Regions from separate parts of the Neobacillus sp. DZ-9 genome, predicted to be linked through region 1. Evidence: riboswitches for the same ligand, from Rfam matches in the RefSeq annotation. Region 1 holds a riboswitch; the other holds the start of a gene.
What was found. A riboswitch is a leader RNA that binds a small molecule or an ion and turns the genes downstream of it on or off. The one in region 1 is predicted to bind ZMP and ZTP.
Positions count from the first base shown of each region.

Region 1 (4,427 bases):
ACTTCCGATAATCGTATTAAAGGTATATCTCCGTTTCGACCACATCGTATACAAAAATACATACGTGAACCAGCCGACAAAAGCATAAATGGCTGCTTCAATCGTGGTAAAAAGCAACAAGGTGAAACCCAAAATCGTAAAAGCAATTCCCATCGTTAATACAATTTTTAAAGAAATATTCCCAGTTACCGTTGGCCGATGTTTCGTCCTGTCCATGACGGAATCGATATCAACATCATACCAGTTATTAAGGACAAGGGCTCCGGCCATCACCAACGTACTTCCAATCATCGTTAGTAAAAAATCCCCCCAATGATTGGTTAAGGATGAATCTGTAAAATATAACGCTAACCAAAATCCGGAAAAAACAGGCAATACATTGGCAATTAACACACTTGCTTTGAAAAGTGCTTTTATATCTTTAATCAGACTGGCTGGTTTTCCAGCACACGATAATGAAGTACTCTGTATTCGATATGGCAATCCATCTCGGTTCATCGATTTCCCACCATCCTACTAAATTTTTTGTAGTTTGATTCCATTAAACCATACATCCAAAAACTCATAAATGATTTTCATCACTCTCATGTTGTTTTCTAGTTTAGCACCATTTGTGGGCATTGAAAAACTAAAAAAAGACGACCTTTAGCATTCAATAGGTTTGAATGAAAGTCGTCTTTTTAAAATTTGAGGATAATTAAGGACATTTCCCATGCTTCCGAGGCTAGTTTTGTCCTTAAGGAGCTTTATTAAGGACATTTTGCTTGCTCCCGAAACTAGTTTTGTCCTTAAGAAGCTTTATTAAGGACATTTTCCTAGCTCCCGGGGCTAGTTTTGTCCTCAAGGAGCTGAATGGGATTATAGGAACTATTTTCAGCGCCCATTAAATTTAAGTACTTTTTCTTATCTATATAACTCGGACGTTAACAATACCCTCAATCTGCTTAATTTTTTCTTCCAAGCTAGGAATGATATCGCCGTTTACTTTGTTATCAATATCGATGATGGTATAGGCATAATCCCCTCGGCTTCTGTTAACCATGTCAGCGATGTTTAATTGGTAGGTTGAGATAGCTGAGGTAATCTGGCCAACCATATTAGGAACGTTATGATGGAAAGCTGTGACCCGGCGCTTTCCGGTATACGGCAAGGAAACGTTTGGAAAGTTGACTGAGTTTTTGACGTTACCTGTTTCAAGAAAGTCCTTCACCTGACGCGCCGCCATAATCGCACAGTTTTCCTCCGATTCTTGAGTAGAAGCACCAAGATGAGGAATAGGAATAGCATTTTTCATTTTTAGCACATTTTCATTCGGGAAATCGGTGATATACTTGCCAACCACGCCGCTTTCCAGGGCAGCTGCCATATCGGTTTCATTCACAAGCTCGCCGCGTGAGAAATTCAATATATGAACACCAGGCTTCAACAGGCTAAAAGTGACTTGATTAAACATTTCCCTTGTATCATCTGTTAACGGGACATGGACCGTAATATAATCAGACTCAGCAAACAACTGTTCAATCGTCATCGCTCTTTGAACATTGCGGGACAAGTTCCAGGCAGTATCAACAGAGATAAACGGGTCAAACCCAATCACATCCATATCTAAATCAAGCGCATCATTCGCAACTAGCGCCCCGATCGCACCCAGGCCAATAACACCTAGTGTTTTTCCCTTAATTTCTTTTCCAACAAATTGCTTCTTTCCTGCTTCAACAAGCTTCGGAATTTGCGCACCCTCGCCTTCCAACGTCTTGGTCCAGGCAATTCCGGCAAAAAGGTTACGGGATGAAGCCATTAAAGAGGTAAGCACCATTTCTTTTACCGCGTTCGCATTCGCACCAGGGGTATTGAAGACAACGATTCCTTGGTCCGTACATTGAGTAACCGGAATATTATTGACACCCGCCCCTGCACGGGCGATTGCTTTTACATTATTGCCGATTTCCAATGAATGCATATTAAAGCTTCGAACCAAAATAGCATCTGGGTTTTCACAGTCATTGTCGATAGCAAATTGACCCTTTTGAAAAACCTTAAGCCCGCTTTCGGCAATATTATTGAGCGTTTTAATCGTTTTAACCTTTTCTAAAGTTGTTGTGTTCATCCTTATTCTCCCCTTTTCGCTTGTGGTGGTTTCTTAGAAAACAGAAAGAGGCAAGGGATAAAATCCCTTACCTCTGCCCAGGCGAACGGCTGCGACACTATGTGCTCCCTCACGGTGATCCGTGTTTCGCCAGTTACACATAGCCTTTTTCATTTATTTTAATTTACCAAATTGTCGCTCAACTTTCAACCCTTAAAATATTTGTTCTTTTATCAATTGTTTTACTAAAGCCTTATTCCGCTTTTTAAAGAGTTCATTGTGGGAAGAAACCATCCCCGCTTTATGGGCGTCCGGCTGGATAAATTGCTTGGCCTTATTCACAGCGTTGGCTGCATCCTGAAAAGCGCCCGCAATTAAATTCACTTTTCCATCGTACATGAGGATATCTCCAGCTGCGTAAAGTCCCTCTACCGATGATTCACTCACAGCATTCCCCGCAATATAGAATTCTTCGGCTAATTGAATATTCAAACTGCTATTTTCAAGCAAGGCCGCATCACGTTCATAGCCATGATTAATGATTACTTCATCAATCGGCAAATACGAGAGCTCTCCTGTTTCATGATTCGTCAGCTCTACTTTTTCAATGGCCTCATGATCGCGGCTTGCCATCAGCTTGGTAATCGATGTATGAAACAAACAAACCGCTGAACTCTTCATCAGTTGCGTTGCCTGTGCTTCATGGCCCTTTAAAGCATCCTTGCGATAGGCTATGTATACCTTTTGGGCAATGGACTCCAGTTCATTCGCCCAATCGATGGCTGAATTTCCACCACCTGAAATGATCACGGTTTTATCTTTGAAATGCTTTAAAGACTTCACGGTGTAATGTAAATTAGACACCTCAAATCGCTCAGCACCCTCTATCTCTAGCTTTTGCGGCTTCAATATCCCGCTCCCTATGGCAACAATGACGGTTTTCGAAAAATGGATTTGCCCAGAGGCAGACTGCATGACAAAAATCCCTTCTTCATTCCTCGTAATCGATTCTACTTTTTCGTTTAACACGACGGTGGGGTTAAAGGTTAAACCTTGCTCCACAAGCTGCTCCATTAATTTCGCTCCTGGGATCGGCGTCTGTCCGCCTACATCCCAAATCATTTTCTCTGGATATACATGAATTTTCCCGCCTAATTGCGGCTGGAATTCGATCAACTTTGTCTTCATTTCTCTAAGACCGCTATAAAATGCCGAGTAAAGACCTGCCGGCCCTCCGCCAATTACCGTCACATCATATAATTCCTGCTGCTCCATTTTTGAACACTCCCCAGCAATGAATGGTAACTTTAACCTTTACATATATTCTATTTTAAATGATAATGATTATCAATATCATTTTTAAAAATTATTCCTCCCCTTTTCAATACCCTTCAACACTCCGGTCTCCCTTTCAATTATTGTTCTTCCACCTCAAAAAAGTTGTTGACAAATATGAGAACGACAACATATAGTTATTTTTGATAATGATAATCATTTTCAATTACTTGAATAAGGAGGACTGGGAATGGTTCGCCTCTATACTGAAGCGTTAAACATTGGCTATGGGGAACAGCTTATTGTTAAAAATCTAAGTGTCAAAATACCCGATCGAAAAATTACCACCATAATCGGCGCAAACGGTTGCGGGAAGTCCACCCTTTTAAAAGCAATCACTCGGATTATTTCACAGCAATCTGGCTCGGTCATTTTGGATGGAAAAAATATCTCTAGTGAAAACACTAAACTTCTAGCTAAAAAAATGGCCATTCTGCCGCAGACACCGGAAAGTGCGAGCGGATTAACTGTCGGCGAGCTTGTTTCCTATGGACGTTTTCCCTACCAAAAAGGCTTTGGCCGCCTGACAAAAAGGGATTATGAGGTCATAGACTGGGCATTGGAAGTGACAGGGACCTTAGCATTTAAGTTTCGCCCTGTTGATGCCTTATCAGGAGGCCAGCGGCAGCGTGTCTGGATTGCCATGGCCCTAGCACAAGAAACCGAAATCATTTTCCTTGATGAACCAACAACCTACTTAGATATGGCCCATCAGCTGGAAGTATTAGAGCTTTTACAAAAGCTGAATCTCGAACAAGGACGCACCATTGTCATGGTCCTTCATGATTTAAACCAGGCTGCCCGCTTTGCCGATTATCTCATTGCCTTAAAAGAAGGACAAATCGTGAAGACCGGGAATTGCGAGGACGTCATGACCCCTGATGTCTTGAAAAAAGTGTTCCAGATTGATGCCCAAATCGGCAGGGATCCGTGGACCAACAAACCGATGTGTATGACTTACAATCTATTAAAAGGAGAAATGAAAAATGAAAAAACTGCTATTTCC
Region 1 is NZ_JCAIOL010000010.1:83,015-87,441, reverse strand. Features, by position in the region: gene cyoE (heme o synthase) at 1-498, opposite strand, end outside; gene AC59HZ_RS24125 (phosphoglycerate dehydrogenase) at 908-2,107, opposite strand; ZMP/ZTP riboswitch at 2,176-2,254, opposite strand; gene AC59HZ_RS24120 (NAD(P)/FAD-dependent oxidoreductase) at 2,300-3,361, opposite strand; gene AC59HZ_RS24115 (ABC transporter ATP-binding protein) at 3,612-4,427, shown strand, end outside; gene AC59HZ_RS24110 (iron-hydroxamate ABC transporter substrate-binding protein) at 4,408-4,427, shown strand, end outside.

Region 2 (4,427 bases), on a different contig from region 1:
GATTAGAGAATCGTTCCTTCATTGAATCAACGATTTTGAGGATGTCAAAAATCTAGAAAAACAAAATTTAATGTGGAAGCAGTATTAGTCCCTATTCATCAAACTATTACTGCACGCGGCCTAGTAATAGGGGCATATTCAAAAGCAATTGATTAGCTTTCAATATAGTTTTCTGGGATTTGAAGGTAATCATCTCACCTGTGCGCTCATAGCAAAGGACCTGTTGAATGACAATAAAGATTTTAATTACAATAAAGTTTTTTAAAAACGCCAATTAGGCAATTCCACAATCGGGCGCAATTCGGAAGCATGAATTGTCCTCTTTCTTTATGTTAAGGACCATTTAATGAAATAAAAAACTCAAGCATGATTGAATATTCATGTTGACATCAGTATGGAGTTTGAAGGTATCTTCTTAAACTATAGGATGCAGGATAGTTACAAAGAGGGAAATTATTAATAACCCTCGAATACTATAAATATCTTTTAAAAATAACTTCGAGTCAGTGAGGAGCTTCTATTATGGCAGAAATAATCAAAATTAGAGGTACTGTGTTCATCGGCGGTATGCTTTATCTACCAGCAATTCAAGATTCTGCAGGCATGATTTACGAATATCAGGGGGATGCAAGGGAATTCACTCCGTATGCGGTAAACACTGGGCGTTGCCGTGTAGAGCAGGAGGTCGTTATTGACTTCATTAAGCAACGAATTACATCTTTCTCCGATACGGGTATTACTGTCCTCAAAATGACAACCCCAGACGGCTTAGTCGAGTACAAACAAGGAAAAGCGTCTACAGTCGGTATTCGAGTTGAAGACGAAGTGTGGAGCGAGGAAACGGTATCATTAACTATGCGAGCGAGTGCAAACAATCCGCTTCGTCCTGATGAGCCGACGGTAGACTACTCTCTGCAGATAAACGCTCATAAGGATGGCTCCGTGAAAGTGAAGGGAAGTCATGATGGGTTTCCGTGTTACGAGTTCTATAAACAATTGGATTTTGGGGATTTTCAACTCCTGCACGCCCATGACTTTCGAAAGACGGGCGATACGCCAGCGGCAATGGCTGGAGATATGGAGTATCATTTTGAAGCATGAGAATCAGTGAATTTCGCCTTCAAGTTGGTCGTATAAAAAGTGCAGGTCATTCAATTAGCTAACGGGTGCTTAGTTTAAGAAGATTGACTATCATAACGGTGGTGCTTTTCTTAAATAAGAAAAGCCCTCTCTGGAGAGAAGGGCTTTTAACAAGGTCTAATAAAGATGCAATAGATTTTCTTGTTCAACTAAAGACTGCTTCGCCTAATTTACAATACCTGTTTCTATCTCTGTATTGGTCGTTTTTTAACAACTTTATCTTTAAAACATGTTTTTCTCAGCTGAATCAACAGTGTGTTTCAGCAACATGGCAATGGTAACAGGGCCTACACCACCGGGCACAGGTGTTATCGCACCTGCAGCCTGATAACAACTCTCATAATCTATATCTCCAATATTTCCTTTGTTATATCCCGCATCTAGGACAACGGAGCCCTCCTTTATCCAACTTCCTTGAATAAATTGGGGCTTACCAACGGCAGCAACCACAATATCTGCTTGTTTTAAAATATCAGGTAAATTAGCCGTTTTAGAATGACAAGTTGTAACCGTAGCATTTTCGTTAAGAAGCAACGCAGAAACAGGCTTACCTAGGATTGGGCTTCTACCAACAACAACGGCATGTTTACCTTCGATTGAAATCTTGTAATATTTTATAATTTCCATAATGGCTGCTGGAGTACATGATGGATAATTTCCAAATCCCAATGCAGTCTGACCGTACCCAGCACTTGTAACACCATCTACATCTTTGCGAATATCGATTGCTTCGAAAGCCATTCGTTCATCAATTTGCGGTGGAACTGGATGTTGTAAAAGGATACCATGTACAGTTGGATCTTCGTTTAATTCTCTAATTGTTTCTAATAATTCGTTTGTCGTTGTTTCTTCAGGCAAATGTACACGAATAGAATTTATACCTAATTTCTTACAAGCATTCCCCTTCATTCTTACGTATGTTTCTGAGGAAGGATTATTACCAACTAAAATCGTGGCAAGGCATGGTGTGACCCCATTGTTTTTTAATGATTCAATTCGTCCTTTTAATTGATCCTTTATATTTTGAGCTACAACATTTCCATCCAAAATGATTTTCTCCATATTTTTCGCCTCCAGGAATGATAATAAAAAAGAGATAAGGACAATATCCTTATCTCTAAAAGGATATTCCTTATCTCTGCCCAGACGACCCGACAATACCAATCACAGCTTCCTTGTGGTCTTTTCCACAGATGTCGTCAGTTACTGTGACTGTTTCATTTATAACAAAAAGATAACATATAAAAGAAAAATGTCAAGATGGCCAAGGGGAGGGTGGTGCTTTCAATTAATAAAAAAATATCTGGAATGAATCGATAAAATCCTATGTAGTTGTGTAATAAGAATAGAGGGAAGGTCAAAGTAATAATTTTTTGATTTAGAATGTTTAGCGTCTAATAATAACCTATTATAATCGTTCAGTAGTTTGTCTAGTTCTTGGCTGCAATAGATCGTTTCTTCATTTTGAAGTCCTTTTGTCATTCCTAAATTAATCATTTCGGCCTTTTTCTCATTTATTGCTGCTTCAAAGTGTTCCAGTCTCATTGCAGATATCACCTCGTGAATTTCAGTAAACTTTTAGTAAAATAATCTAATCTTAATTGAGATGAATTATAGCATTCTTTACCGAATATGGAATAGATTCGATAAAACAAGATAAAAGGAGACAAAAATAGACGAAGAGTGTAGGTTTTCGACACGTGCCATGGGGACGGTTCTTCTGGTTTTAACTAACCACATCAGAAACCATGAGAACCGTATCTGTTGCGTTAAAGCGAACATATGTTCTATAATAGAGCAAGAGGTGATATTATGGAGTTCCTTCTGGATGTTAACTTAACGATCGATGGTTCAGGTGTTTCTTCTAGTGGATATTTTTATGCACGGAATAAAAGCGAAATTCCAAAGGTAGCCTATCAATTCATACAAGACAAAAAATGGGAAAGCGGATTTCGTAAAACAGTCATTAAAAAAGTGATTGTGAACGGGTCAGAAGATATCACTCAGGTAGTAAAAGAAATAGAAAGCCGGCCAATTCCTACATTGGATGATATCTATTGGTAAAAGACAATCATGTAGATCTATGGGAGGATCCAAGGGGACGGTTCTCCCGGTCGTAACCAGCCATGGTCACGATTCCATAAAAGTAAGCAATCGGCTTTTTAAAGAGTGTGTTTTGTTTTATTACTTGGGTAATCGATTAAATGTTATTGAACGTAAGATCAAGGTTACTAAAATAGATATCTAACCAAGAAAGATGCAAATTTAACGAACATAAAGAAATCCGTCATCATATTTTAAATAATCTAATTTAATTTAAAGGGTGGTCATTAATGCCCGCATTTACTGGTAATGTGACAATAAATAGTATAGGAGGGCAAGGGATCGTCGAGTTTGGGGATACACTTTTTATTTCTCCTAAATTTGCAACCAAAACTAACGCCGGTGCAGCTTCTGGTAATACGGGGGGACAAATCTTTATATGTAGTGGAATTAGTCCAATTAATGTTGCACAAACAAATTTAGTGGACCAACCTATAGTTAAAGATAACTAAAGAATTAAGAAAATGTGGATAAAACTGTGGTACAAGGATATTTATTGAAATAGTAAAAAAGTAGAATGTATAACCAGAAAAACGAAACCTTTTTAATTTTCAATCGTATATAATGTTTAGAAACTAAATAATTAATAGTTTTATTGGAGGAGCCTGTCACCAGGGGATAATTATGTCCTGGTGACAGGCTTTTTGTGTATTTTTTACCTTTCTACAAAAGATAATCATTGGAGGTGGTATTCATATGTTAATACTTCAATTAGCAATTATTTTAATCGCAGCAAAAATAGCCGGGAGCTTAAGTGTGAGATTGGGGCAACCCTCAGTTCTTGGCAAACTCCTCATAGGAATTGTGCTCGGACCTTCAGTTTTAGGACTTATTCACGAGACTGAAACTTTAACGGAATTTAGTCAAATAGGTGTTATATTGCTTATGTTTATTGCTGGACTTGAAACAGATATTGATGAATTTAAAAGAACGGGAAAGGCATCAACATTTGTCGGTTTTGGCGGTATTATTGTTCCATTATTCCTGGGTTATTTTGCTGGATTGATGATAAATCTTACATCTATACAATCAATGTTCTTAGGTTTATTGCTATCTGCTACAAGTGTCAGTATCTCTGTTCAAGCACTTAAAGAAATGAACAAATTACAGACCCGTGAAGGTACTACTATTTTAGGTGCTGCTGTAATAGATGATGTCGTTGTTATTATCGCTTTGGCATTCCT
Region 2 is NZ_JCAIOL010000013.1:8,307-12,733, forward strand. Features, by position in the region: gene AC59HZ_RS26430 (DUF3238 domain-containing protein) at 523-1,101, shown strand; gene AC59HZ_RS26435 (bifunctional 5,10-methylenetetrahydrofolate dehydrogenase/5,10-methenyltetrahydrofolate cyclohydrolase) at 1,363-2,202, opposite strand; ZMP/ZTP riboswitch at 2,274-2,357, opposite strand; gene AC59HZ_RS26440 (Spo0E family sporulation regulatory protein-aspartic acid phosphatase) at 2,425-2,685, opposite strand; gene AC59HZ_RS26445 (hypothetical protein) at 2,953-3,204, shown strand; gene AC59HZ_RS26450 (spore germination protein) at 3,474-3,695, shown strand; gene AC59HZ_RS26455 (cation:proton antiporter) at 3,940-4,427, shown strand, end outside.
Region 2: another riboswitch for ZMP and ZTP. It lies ahead of AC59HZ_RS26435 (bifunctional 5,10-methylenetetrahydrofolate dehydrogenase/5,10-methenyltetrahydrofolate cyclohydrolase); the one in region 1 lies ahead of AC59HZ_RS24125 (phosphoglycerate dehydrogenase).